2 regions of the Mesorhizobium sp. M1050 genome follow, and region 2 is predicted to be linked to the other one. Evidence: predicted binding sites of a transcription regulator. Region 2 holds the regulator's gene; the other holds the start of a gene.
What was found. The regulator HrcA, encoded in region 2, represses chaperone genes, less so after heat shock. The targets are predictions, from matches to a motif close to GTTAGCACTCNCNNNNNGNGAGTGCTAAC.
Positions count from the first base shown of each region.

Region 1: the regulator HrcA is predicted to act here: its motif matches at 2,375-2,403, upstream of NKH57_RS27340 (co-chaperone GroES).

Region 1 covers NZ_JAMYMV010000069.1:8,977-13,013, forward strand. The annotation lists gene NKH57_RS27330 (hypothetical protein) at 1-148, opposite strand, end outside; gene groL (chaperonin GroEL) at 214-1,845, opposite strand; gene NKH57_RS27340 (co-chaperone GroES) at 1,904-2,218, opposite strand; gene NKH57_RS27345 (hypothetical protein) at 2,570-2,914, shown strand; gene NKH57_RS27350 (usg protein) at 2,946-3,224, shown strand; gene NKH57_RS27355 (hypothetical protein) at 3,562-4,037, shown strand, end outside.
Region 2 covers NZ_JAMYMV010000004.1:182,658-191,436, forward strand. The annotation lists gene rph (ribonuclease PH) at 1-389, opposite strand, end outside; gene hrcA (heat-inducible transcriptional repressor HrcA) at 570-1,652, shown strand; gene NKH57_RS04235 (hypothetical protein) at 1,743-1,940, shown strand; gene NKH57_RS04240 (PQQ-dependent sugar dehydrogenase) at 2,055-3,404, shown strand; gene NKH57_RS04245 (LysE family translocator) at 3,610-4,227, shown strand; gene cysK (cysteine synthase A) at 4,444-5,424, shown strand; gene NKH57_RS04255 (glutathione S-transferase family protein) at 5,556-6,182, shown strand; gene NKH57_RS04260 (RNA polymerase sigma factor) at 6,204-7,448, opposite strand; gene NKH57_RS04265 (YciI family protein) at 7,456-7,824, opposite strand; gene NKH57_RS04270 (TAXI family TRAP transporter solute-binding subunit) at 8,083-8,779, shown strand, end outside.

The DNA.
Region 1 (4,037 bases), on a different contig from region 2:
GCCGGTTCCAGCCGGCGGCTTCGGCCATGTCGAGCAGCCCCGCCAGCAGCGGCTGCAGCGCGCTCCTGCATTCGGTCTCGTAGGCCAGGAATTCCTTTGCCTGATGCGTCGGCGCCGGTACGGATCCGAGGCCAGCCATTGCATCCATGTATACCTCCACTTTTTTCGACCGATGCCCGCTCCCCGTGGGGAGCGGGCGGATTGGTCGCGACCTCAGAAGTCCATGCCGGCGCCGGCCGGCATGGCAGGGGTGGCGGCTTCCTTCTTCGGCTTCTCGGCCACCATCGCTTCGGTGGTCACGAGCAGGCCGGCGACTGATGCCGCGTCCTGAAGAGCTGCGCGTACCACTTTCGCCGGGTCGATCACGCCCTGGCTGTAGAGATCGCCGAATTCGTTGGTCTGGGCGTTCCAACCCCAGCCGAACTCGCTCCTCTCGCGCAGCTTGCCGACGATAATCGAGCCCTCCGCGCCTGCATTCTCGGCGATCTGGCGGACCGGCGTTTCGATGGCGCGGCGAACGATCTCGACCCCGGTTCGCTGATCCGCATTGTCGGTCTGCACGGCATCGAGCGCCTTGGCGGCCCTCAGCAACGCGACGCCGCCGCCGGGCAGCACGCCCTCCTCCCCCGCAGCGCGGGTCGCGTGCAGCGCGTCGTCGACGCGATCTTTGCGCTCCCTGACCTCGACCTCGGTCGAGCCGCCGACCCGGATCACCGCGACGCCGCCGGCGAGCTTGGCCAGCCGCTCCTGCAGCTTCTCGCGGTCGTAGTCGGAGGTGGTCTCCTCGATCTGAGCCTTGATCTGGGCAATGCGGCCCTGGATCTCTTCCTTGCGCCCGACACCATCGACAATGGTGGTGTTCTCCTTCTCGATCACCACCTTCTTGGCGCGACCCAGCATCTGCAGCGTGACATTCTCCAGCTTGATGCCGAGATCCTCACTGATCGCGGTGCCGCCGGTGAGGATGGCGATATCCTCCAGCATGGCCTTGCGGCGGTCGCCGAAGCCTGGCGCCTTGACGGCCGCGACTTTGAGGCCGCCGCGCAGCTTGTTGACGACCAGCGTGGCCAGAGCCTCGCCCTCGACGTCCTCGGCGATGATCAGCAGCGGCTTGGAAGACTGCGCCGCGGCTTCGAGCACGGGCAGCATCGCCTGCAGGTTGGAGAGCTTCTTCTCGTGGATCAGCACATAGGGCTCCTCGAGCTCCACGCGCATCTTGTCCTGGTTGGTGATGAAATAGGGCGAGAGATAGCCGCGGTCGAACTGCATGCCTTCGACAACTTCGAGTTCGGTCTCGGCGGTCTTGGCTTCCTCGACCGTGATCACCCCTTCATTGCCGACCCTTTCCATCGCCTGGGCGAGGAAGCGGCCGATCTCGGCATCGCCATTGGCCGAAATGGTGCCGACCTGCGCGATTTCGTCGTTCCTGGTCACGTTGCGGGCATTGGCCTTCAGCTCGGCGACGACCGCATCGACCGCCTTGTCGATGCCGCGCTTCAAATCCATCGGGTTCATGCCGGCGGCAACGGCCTTCGCGCCTTCCTGGACGATGGCCTGCGCCAGAACGGTCGCCGTCGTGGTGCCGTCGCCGGCGATGTCGCTGGTCTTGGAGGCCACCTCACGCACCATCTGCGCGCCCATGTTCTCGAACTTGTCCTCAAGCTCGATCTCCTTGGCGACAGTGACGCCGTCCTTGGTGATACGCGGCGCGCCGAATGACTTGTCGATGACGACGTTGCGCCCCTTGGGGCCGAGCGTCACCTTCACCGCGTTGGCGAGGATGTCGACGCCGCGCAGCATCTTCTCGCGCGCTTCGGTATGGAATTTCACCTCTTTGGCAGCCATTGGATCAGTCCTTCATCTAGGCAGCATTCGTTGACTGGGTTGGATCTGGAAGAAGCCGTCATGCAGCCTTCTTCACTTGCTCGGCGTGCTCGATCACGCCCATCACGTCGCTTTCCTTCATGATGAGCAAATCCTGGCCGTCGAGCCGGATCTCGGTGCCCGACCATTTGCCGAACAGGATGCGATCGCCGACCTTGACGTCGAGCTCGGTCAGCTTGCCGCTGTCGTCGCGCGCGCCGGGACCCGTGGCGAGCACCTCGCCTTCCTGCGGCTTTTCCTTGGCGGTGTCAGGAATGATGATGCCGCCCGCCGTCTTTTCCTCGGCTTCGACGCGGCGGACCAGGATACGGTCATGCAATGGACGGAACGCCATTTCGTTCTCCTCTTGGACAAACATATTTTTACGGCTCCTCCGCGCCGGGACCGGTGATGTCGGACCGGCACGGGGACGCTGCGACCCTTTGCAGCATCGCGCGCGCATATCGAGCTAGTTTGCCAGTTTGCGGTTTCAAGAGCCCGGCCAAAAAAATTTGGCACTCGACCACCACGAGTGCCAAAAGCCTGTTAACGCAGGCTTATTCCGCGAGGACGCCCTTATTCCGCGAGGACGGGCCGCCGCTTGAATCTTCCGCCACCCTCCAACAAATTATCTCCCTGCCGGCGCCATCGCAGGCGCCGGAACCGCTTATCCTCCTACGGAGTTGTTCGCAGACGGAGCATATCGATGGAACGACAGACTTATTCACCGATCACTTCCACCCCGGCCGCCGAAACATCCGACCACGCGCTTGACCGCCTGCTCCAGCCGGCCAGCCACTTCAACCATCCCGAAGAGGTGCTGAGCGACGACACGCTCGACCTGTGGGAAAAGCGTGCCATCCTGTCTTCCTGGGCGTCGGATGCCTGCGCCGTCTATTCCATGCCGGCACTGCGCCAACCACCGGGCGCCAGCCAACTAGTGTCGTTCGACCAGATCATGGACGCGCTGTTCAAGCTCGACGGTGACGCCTCGGCGCCACCTCATGAGCCCGGCGAGTTCCCTCATCTCTTCGACAGGCTGGGCGCCTGATATCCGACAGAAAGACAGAAAGGAGAAACGAATGGTCGCAAGCGTCAGCAAGGAATTCCGCCTCCAGATGGAAGGCTATGGCCTGACCACGGCAGAGATTCACTATCGCCTGCCCGACCATCCGAGCTTGCTTCAGCTCTATGTCTGGCAGGACTACGACCTTGCCCCCGACTTTCCCGAACTCCACGGGTTTTTATCCTACTGGGAGCGCGAACTCGAGGGTCCGCTGCATTCGGTTCGGGTGGCCCACCACCGGCTGATCCGGCCTTCGGAATGGCGAGTCATCGACGGCATCATCGCCATCCAGTAAGCGATTCGCACGGCTCGATCGCCGCACTCACCGGGATCCGATAAACAACCTCAGCATCGCCGCGCGAGCGTCCCGGCCCGAGGCTTCGCTCTATGCCCAGATCACTTTGATTATCGACAGTCCAATGACTGAGCATGGCGTGGCCAAGGAATCGGCTTCAAAGGTTCGTCGCCTGCATGACTTAAGCAACTATATTAGTTGCTGATGAATTATATTTGACAAACGATTTTGGCGCCAGGATAACTATTTTTGCCGGACTCCACTTCAACCATTATTTAACTGCCGTGCTTCATTCTGTGTATTGCACCCAAGGTATGTGAAATTCAAGGATCGCTCGATGCAGATCACCTCGGACCTAACCTTCACGATACAGAAGCTGATGTCGGCCAGAAGCGGTTTTGCCGGCGCCGGCCAGCCGACCTTCGTCAAAGCGGGTACAGCGCTGCGGACCGAGGACCCGATCATTCGTCCGGGCGCGACCGGCAACGAGGACGGCATCGAATACGATCCGTTCAGCGGCTTCGGCCAGACCTCCAAGACCGATGTGCCGGCGACTTCGTCCATCGGCGCGGCTTCTACGACTACGGCGGACGACCCCTATATGCTGGCCGGCAAGGCCAATTATGGCGAACTCTATGCCGAGTATACGCGCTTCATTATCTCGATGGTCGAGGCGGACCGCCGGCACGAAGACTCCACCGTTGCCCGCTATTTCATCCCTGCCGGCGAGACGCGGGAAACGGTGATGGCAATGGACGAGCATGACTATATTTGGGCTGTCGAGGACGAGATGGGGGCCGCCGCCGACCGCAG
Region 2 (8,779 bases):
ATCGAGGCGGTGCGGGTGCCGCCATCGGCCTGGATGACGTCGCAGTCGACGGTGATCTGTTGCTCGCCCAGCGCTTGCAAATCGACCACGGCGCGCAAGGAACGGCCGATCAGCCGCTGGATCTCCAGGGTGCGGCCGCCCTGCTTGCCGGCGGAAGCCTCGCGGCGCATGCGCTCGCCGGTCGAGCGCGGCAGCATGCCGTATTCCGCCGTCACCCAGCCCTTGCCGGAATTGCGCATCCAGCCCGGCACTTTTTCCTCCAGGCTGGCCGTGCACAGGACATGCGTGTCGCCGAACTTCACCAGGCATGAGCCTTCGGCGTGCTTGGAGACGCCGCGCTCGAAGGAGATGGCGCGCATTTCGTCGAATTGGCGTTTGGAGGGGCGCATTCAGGCTGCTTTCTTGTCATTTTTCGGGAATCTTGGCCGGCTTGTAGCCGCATGGGACGCATGGCGCAAAGGAAAATGGCTTGACGATCCGACACAGACACCGGGGTGATCTGACGCAGACACCGGGTTGCGCGGGCCGTAGCGAAGTCTATATCTTTGGGCCGGAGGTTTTTGGCCGCAATGACCAAGGCAGTCGATCCAAGTTCGCAGGCGCCCGCGCTTCAATCATTGGACATGCGCTCGCGCGACATCTTCCGGCGCATCGTCGATTCCTACCTCAAGGACGGCGAACCCGTGGGATCACGCAGCCTGTCGCGCATCCTGCCGTCTTCGCTGTCGCCGGCGACCATCCGCAACGTGATGAGCGATCTCGAGCATCTCGGCCTCATCTACGCGCCGCACATCTCGGCCGGCCGGTTGCCGACGCAGGCCGGCCTGCGTTTCTTCGTCGACGCCTTCATGGAGCTTGGCGATCTGTCCGACGAGGAGCGCCGCGCCATCGAGGCGCAGGTGCGGGCATCCGGCTCGGGCGCGACGCTGGAACACATGCTGACCGAGGCCAGCCAGATGCTGTCGGGCATGTCGCGCGGTGCCGGCCTGGTGCTTGCCGCCAAGAACGAAGTGGCGCTGAAGCACATCGAATTCATTCAGCTCGAGCCGACCAAGGCGCTGGCGGTGCTGGTGTCGCAGAATGGCGACGTCGAAAACCGCGTCGTCGAGCTGCCCGCCGGCATCACCGTCTCGCAACTGCACGAGGCCTCGAACTTCCTCAACGCTCATATCCGCGGCCGCACGCTGGCGGAGGCGCGGGTCGAGATCGCCCGCATCAAGGAAGAGACCAGGGCCGCCCTCGACACGCTGTCGCAGGACCTCGTCGAGAAGGGGCTCGCGGTGTGGGCCGGCGCGGACAGCGGCCTGCCGGCACGGCTCATCGTGAGCGGCCGCGCCAATCTGCTCGAAAACGTCACCGCCCAGGCCGATATCGAACTGTTGCGGCACCTGTTCGAGGACATGGAGACGCAGGACGGACTGATCCAACTGCTCGACCTCGCCGAGCAAGGATCGGGCGTGCGCATCTTCATCGGCTCGGAAAACAAGCTGTTCTCGCTGTCGGGCTCGTCGCTGGTGGTCGCGCCCTATCGCGACAAAGACGCCCGCGTCGTCGGTGCGCTCGGGGTCATCGGCCCGACCCGGCTCAACTATGCCCGCATCGTGCCGATGGTCGACTATACGGCGCAGCTGATTTCCCGCATGCTGCGCTAAGCGTATTGATGTTCAGGTGATGCCGGCCTGACCTGAATCTCAACACCTTAGACTCAAAAAACAAAGAACAAGCAGCTGAGGAGAAAAACAATGGCGCTCGAAGAATTCAAGGCCCGGATCAGCCTGCTGCTCGAGGAGATGGTCAACCAGCCGGAAGACCAGCACGAGATCCAGGAGCAGTTGCGCGAAAAACTGCGGGAAATGCGCGCCATGGGCCTGCCGCTGCCGGCCGATCTCGTCGCGCTGGAAAAGCGTCTCGATGACGATTTTTACGCCGCTGGGACCTGAGGTTAAAAAACTCCGCTTTCGCTTCAACTGATCGTGTGCCGCGGAACAACAGACGAAACCGCTCGTTTGCCCCCTTTGCAGCCGTTCAGTGTGTGACCAGGTTTGGAGGATTGAATGATCCGATTGGCTGGGCTGGCCCTCTCCGCTGCGGCGTTTCTCACCGCCGCTGCATTCGCACAGCAAGCGGAGCCCGTATTGAAAGGTGCCGCCGCCTTCGGCGACTGGCGTGCCGACAGGCCCGGTATGCGCCGCCTGATCAAGCCGAACGATCTGCCAAAACCCGACGTCACCAAATCCGCCTCCAACAGCGCCGGCCTCGCCGAACGGCCGGCAGACGCCAAGCCGAAACTGCCGCCGGGCTTTTCGGCCGAGCTGATCGCGTCGGGCATCGACAATCCGCGCGTCGTCCGCGTCGCGCCGAACGGCGACCTGTTCGTCGCCGACAGCGAAGCCAACCAGATCCGCGTCTACCGCCTGGCCGACGGCAGCGCGAAGCCGGCGCAGCACGGCATCTTTGCCCGCAATCTCAACCAGCCCTATGGCATTGCTTTTTATCCACCGGGCAACGACCCGCAATGGGTCTATGTCGCCAACAGCGACGGCATTGTGCGCTTCGCTTATCACAGCGGCGACCTGAAGGCCGCCGGCGACCCGGAGACCATCGTCGACAACATCCCTTCAAGTCATCACTGGACCCGCGATATCGCTTTCTCGCCGGACGGCAAGACGCTTTATCTATCGGTCGGCTCGGGTTCGAATGCCGCGCAGCATATGGGCAAAGAACCGAAAGGCGGCCTCGGCGCCTGGGCGACGTCGCAGCCGCTCGGCGCTGCGTGGGGTCCCGAGGATGGCCGCGCGGCTGTGCTGGCCTTCGATCCCGACGGCAAGAACGGTCGCATCGTCGCCACTGGCCTGCGCAACTGTTCGGGCATGGCCGTGCAGCCGGCGACCGGCGCGCTGTGGTGCGTCGTCAACGAGAGCGATGGGCTCGGCGACAATGTGCCGCCGGAATATGCGACCGTGGTCAAGGACGGCGCCTTCTATGGCTGGCCCTGGTACTATGTCGGCAACAACGAGGATCCGCGTCACAAGGGCGAGCGCCCCGATCTTGCCGGCAAGGCGATCATTCCCGACGTGCTGATGCAGGCGCATTCGGCACCGCTCAACATCGCCTTCTACGAAGGGAAGACCTTTCCGGCCGAATACAGGGGCGACGCCTTTGTGGCTCTGCACGGTTCATGGAACCGTGGCAACAGGACCGGCTACAAGGTGGTGAGATTGCTGTTCAGGGATGGCAAGCCGACCGGCGAATACGAGGATTTCATCACCGGCTTCGTCGTCTCCAACGGCGAGGTCTGGGGTCGGCCGGTCGGCGTGGCGGTGGCGAACGACGGCGCGCTGATCGTGACCGAGGACGGCAACGGCACCATCTGGCGCATCACCCATGACGGCGATCGCTCCTGAGCAATCTTGGCACAAATCCCCTCACCCGGATGCCAACGCCGGCGCCAGGCTCTTCTCCCCGGGGGAGATGGTTACCGCGAAGCGACCGGATGAGGGCGCCTTCTCCGCGTGTTGCAGCGACATCTGGTGCAATGGATTCCGATCCCAGGGAATTCAATCCTGGGCCGTTCCATGCGACAAGGCGTTCTGATTTGAGGCCGCAGCCATGACGCTCACCGGATTCCTCGCCTACAGTGCGGCGCTCGGCATCGCCGCCGCCATCCCTGGTCCCGGCGTTACCGCGCTCCTTGCGCGTGCGCTCGGCTCCGGCTTCCGCTCGTCGTTGGCGATGTCCTTTGGGCTGATGGCTGGCGACCTCACCTATCTGACCGCCGTGGTGCTCGGTCTCGCCTTCGTCGCGCAGACCTTCGGCATGATTTTCCTGGCCATCAAATGGCTCGGTGTCGCCTACCTCGCCTTCCTCGGCTGGCGCTTCTGGAACAGCGGCATCACGCCCGAGACAGTCGAAGCGAAAAAGGGCAAGGGTGGGCTGCTGTCGAGCTTTGCCGCCGGCCTGACCGTCACGCTCGGCAATCCGAAGACGATGATCTTCTACCTCGCGATCACGCCGACCATCGTCGACCTGAAGACCATCACACTTACCGATTACAGCATTCTCGTTGCGCTGACGGTCGTCGTACTTCTGGTGGTGCTGGTGCCGTATCTGGCGCTGGCGGCCAAGGCGCGCTGGTTCCTGAAGTCGCCGCGCGCGCTCAAGGCGCTGAACCGCACCGCCGCCGGCTTCATGGTCGGCGCCGCTGCAGCGATTGCCGCCCGGCAATAGAGGGCTTTTCGGCCAAACCATTTCGCAAACAGGCCTTTGCGGGAAATGCTTTTCCGAGAGGGCGATGTTTTCGACACAGGTCCCACTCGGATATTTTCAGCCGACAGTCTATCTTGCACGGCCAAAGGCCCTATCTTGGCGGCTTGAATTCCACTTGCCTGAAATTCCCCACTTGCCTGAAATTCCCCTTGCCTGAAAATTCTGGGAGCGAAACCAATGAACAAGCCCGTCACCTCTGCCCGTTTACCCGGTCGCGGCCGCGTCTACGATTCCATCACCGATACGATCGGCGACACGCCCCTGGTGCGGCTCGACAAGTTCGCTCGGGAAAAGGGCATCGTCGCCAACCTGATCGCCAAGCTCGAATTCTTCAATCCGATCGCCTCGGTCAAGGACCGCATCGGCGTGGCGATGATCGAGGCGCTGGAGGCTTCCGGCAAGATTTCTCCCGGCAAGACCACGCTGATCGAACCGACGTCGGGCAATACCGGCATCGCGCTTGCCTTCGCCGCTGCCGCCAAGGGCTACAAGCTGATCCTGACGATGCCGGAAACGATGTCGATCGAGCGCCGGAAGATGCTGGCGCTGCTTGGCGCCGAGCTGGTGCTGACCGAGGGTCCGAAAGGCATGAAAGGCGCCATCGCCAAGGCCGACGAACTGGCCGCGACGATCCCCAACGCGATCATTCCGCAGCAGTTCGAGAACCCCGCCAACCCGGAAATCCATCGCACGACGACGGCCGAGGAAATCTGGAACGATACGCATGGCGAGGTCGATATCTTCGTCGCCGGCATCGGCACTGGCGGCACCATCACCGGCGTCGGCCAAGTGCTGAAGAAGCGAAAGCCCTCGGTGCATGTCGTCGCCGTCGAGCCGGACTCCTCACCGGTTCTGTCGGGTGGCCAGCCTGGCCCCCACAAGATCCAGGGGATCGGCGCCGGCTTTGCGCCCAAAATCCTCGACACGACGATCTATGACGAGATCGTCAGGGTGTCGAACGAGGATTCGGTCGCAAATGCCCGCCTCGTCGCCCGCCTCGAAGGCGTACCGGTCGGCATCTCGTCGGGCGCCGCCCTGCAGGCGGCCATCGTCGTCGGCTCACGGCCGGAAAACAAGGGCAAGAACCTGGTCGTGGTCATCCCGTCCTTCGCCGAGCGCTATCTGTCGACGATTTTGTTCGAGGGGTTGGGAGCGTAATCCGACGGTCCTTCGTAATTAAGCTGGCCCGTTGAATAAACCGCCCGTGGCGTCAGCCACCGGCTTGAGAAATGCCCTGCTTCCGGTGCAAATCGTCACCGGCCCGTGCAAAGCGGGCCGGGGAGGATTTCATGTACAAGCTCTACACTCGTCCGGGCAGCGGCGGCTTCGTCGTCGAGGCGGCGCTGGCGCTGGCGAATGCGCCATTCGAACAGATCGAAGTGCCGAAGACGGACCGGCCCGATCCGGCCTTCCTCGACATCAGCCCGCTGAACCAGGTTCCGGTGCTCACTTTGCCGGACGGAAGCTCGATCACCGAATCGGCGGCGATCTGCATCCTGCTTGCCGAGCGTCACCCCAATGCGGGCTTGGCGCCGGCTGTCGAGGCGCCTGCCCGCGCCGACTTCCTCCGTTGGATGGTCTTCATGTCATCCGTGCTCTATCCGGCAATCCTACGGCTTTACTACGCGCATCGTTACACGACCGATGCCGAAGGCACCAACGCGGTCAAGCAGGCAGCCATCGCAGAGATGGACCGCGGCTTTGCCGTCCTCGATGCCTCTCTCGAAGGCCGTGACTGGCTGGTTGACGACCGCATGTCGGTCGCGGACATCTACCTCGTCATGCTGGTGGCCTGGCATCCCGACGCCGAGAGGGCGCGCACGACCTGGCCTGATATCGAGCGCCTGTGGTCGAAGTTGCGCGAGCATCCCCTGATGAAGACGCTCAACACATCGCACGAGATGTGGCCGGGCTGAACGGACGGGTCGCTGGCGAGCTTAATTTTTGAGCGCTGCCCTTTTGCCCTGCAGGAACCGGCGCACCGCCGGGTCGCGCTCGAGGCCGATCGCCCGGTCATAGGCTTGGCACGCCTGCGGTACCTGCCCAAGCCTGGCAAGGAGACCGGCGCGGGCTGCCCAATAGGGCTGATACTCATCAAGCCGCTTGTCGTCGCCGAGCACGTAAAGGGCCGCCAATCCAGCCACTGCACCCTCGGCCTCGGCAATCGCCACCGCGCGGTTGATCGCCACCACCGGTGATCCCGCGATCGAGAGCAGCGCGTCGTAGAGTTCGCGGACCGCCACCCAGTCGGTGCGGCCGGTCAGCCGTCGTGCCGCATGTGCGGACTGAACCGCCGCCTCAAGCTGGTAGCGGCCGATGACGCCCATCGTGGCGGCGCGGCGGAGCAGGGATTCCGCTTCGTCAACCAAAATGCCATCCCACAGCGTGTGATCCTGCTCGGCCAGCGGAACATAATCTCCGGCCGGATCGCGCCGTGCCGCGCGCCGCGCTTCGGCGAACAGCATCAGCGACAGCAGACCCAGCGCCTCGGGCTCTTCCGGCATCAGCGAAGCCACCAGGCGGCCGAGCCAGATGCCTTCGCCGGCGAGATTGCGGCGCCGCGTTTCGGTGCCCGCCGGATCGGACCAGCCTTCGGCGAAGGCGGCGTAGATCGCTTCCAGCACCGCATCCAGCCTTTCGCCGAGTTCGGTCCGCTCCGGAACGCGGAACGGAATGCCGGTTTCACGGATGCGGGTCTTGGCGCGAACCAGGCGCTGGCCCATGGTTGCCGGCGACACCAGGAAGGCTGAGGCGATCGTCGCCGCGTCGAAACCCAGCACGGTCTGCAGGATCAGCGGCGAGCGAATGCCGGGCTCGATCGCCGGGTGGGCGCAAGCGAACATCAGCCGCAGCCGTTCGTCGGGAAGGTCTTCGTCGGTCATGCCCGCCTCCATCTCCTCGGCAATCAGCTTGAGATGCTCGCGGCCGGCCTCGCTGGTCAGCCGCCGCCGCACCGCATCGACGCGGCGCCGCCTTGCCACCGCCAGCAGCCAGGCTTCCGGCCTTTCAGGCACGCCGGTTCGTGGCCAACGTTCGAGTGCCGCGGCAAAGGCGTCAGCCAGCGCGTCTTCGGCAGCGGCCACGTCACGCGTGCGCGCCGCCAGCCAGGCAACCAGCTTGCCGTAGCTTTGCCGGGCGGCGGCCTCGGCGGCCACCCGGGCGATCTCCGAGCGACTGTCCATCACATCATCATCTCTCGGACAGGTACTCGGTCATTTCCCAGATCGGCCGCAGCTCGACAGTACCGGTGCTGGCCGCCGGGCAGCGCGCCGCCCAGGCGATCGCGGCGTCGGCATCCTCGGCCTCGATCATGTAGAAGCCGGCAAGCTGCTCCTTGGTATCGGCATAGGGGCCGTCGAGCACGTTGGTCTTGCCCCCAGCCACCCGCACCGAGGTGGTCGCCTGGCTCGGGCGCAGCCGGTCCCCGGCCAGCCACGCGCCGGACTTCTTCAAGGCTTCGGTATAGGCACCATAGGCGGCACTCATCTGGTAGGTCGCCTCGGCCGGTGCATTCGCCATCGCGGCTTCGTCGGCGTAGATCAAAATCATGTATCGCATGGTCTTCTCCCGTTGTTTCGAAGGCCGCTTCCTTGCGAGCCGGACGTATGTCGCGCGGCAGCGCGCGATTTCGACAGACAGCTCAAAAAACTTTCGGCTCCGCCGGCTTTTTGCGCAAGCCGCCATCTGTTTCCGATCCCTCAACCGTTCGTCTAACGAGCACAGTTGCGGGTTGGCATTTGCGGCTCGCTGTCTAAACTCGCCGTGGTCGCACCTGGGAGGCGGTGCTGTCGTCGATATTTCAGGGAGGAGGCCCCGATGTTCCATTTCAGAACGAAATTCGTTGCAGCCGGTGCCGTGGCGCTCTCGCTTGGCCTGGGTGCCGTCTCAGCCAGCGCGCAAGAATTTATCAATGTGCTGACCGGCGGCACGTCCGGCGTGTATTATCCACTCGGCGTCGCTTTGTCTGAAATCTACGGCAAGGGCATCGAAGGCGCGCGTACCCAGGTGCAGGCGACCAAGGCTTCGGTCGAAAACCTCAATCTGTTGCAGCAGGGCAGGGGCGAGATCGCCTTTGCGCTCGGCGATTCCGTCAAGCTGGCCGCTGAAGGCAACACCGAGGCCGGCTTCCCGGGCAAGCTTGACAAACTGCGCGGCATCGCCGCCATCTATCCCAACTACATCCAGATCGTCGCCAGCCGCGAGTCCGGTATCAAGACGCTGGCCGATCTCAAGGGCAAGAGCCTGTCGGTCGGTGCGCCGGCGTCCGGCACCGAGCTCAACGCGCGCGCCATCTTCGATGCCGCCGGGCTGAAATACGAGGATCTCGGCCGGGTCGAATACCTGCCCTTCGCCGAATCGGTCGAACTGATCAAGAACCGGCAGCTCGACGCCACGCTGCAATCCGCCGGACTCGGCGTCGCCTCGATCCGCGACCTCGCCACCTCCGTGCCGATCAATGTCGTGGCAGTGCCGGAGCAGGACGTCGCCAAGATCGGCGCGCCCTATCTTTCGG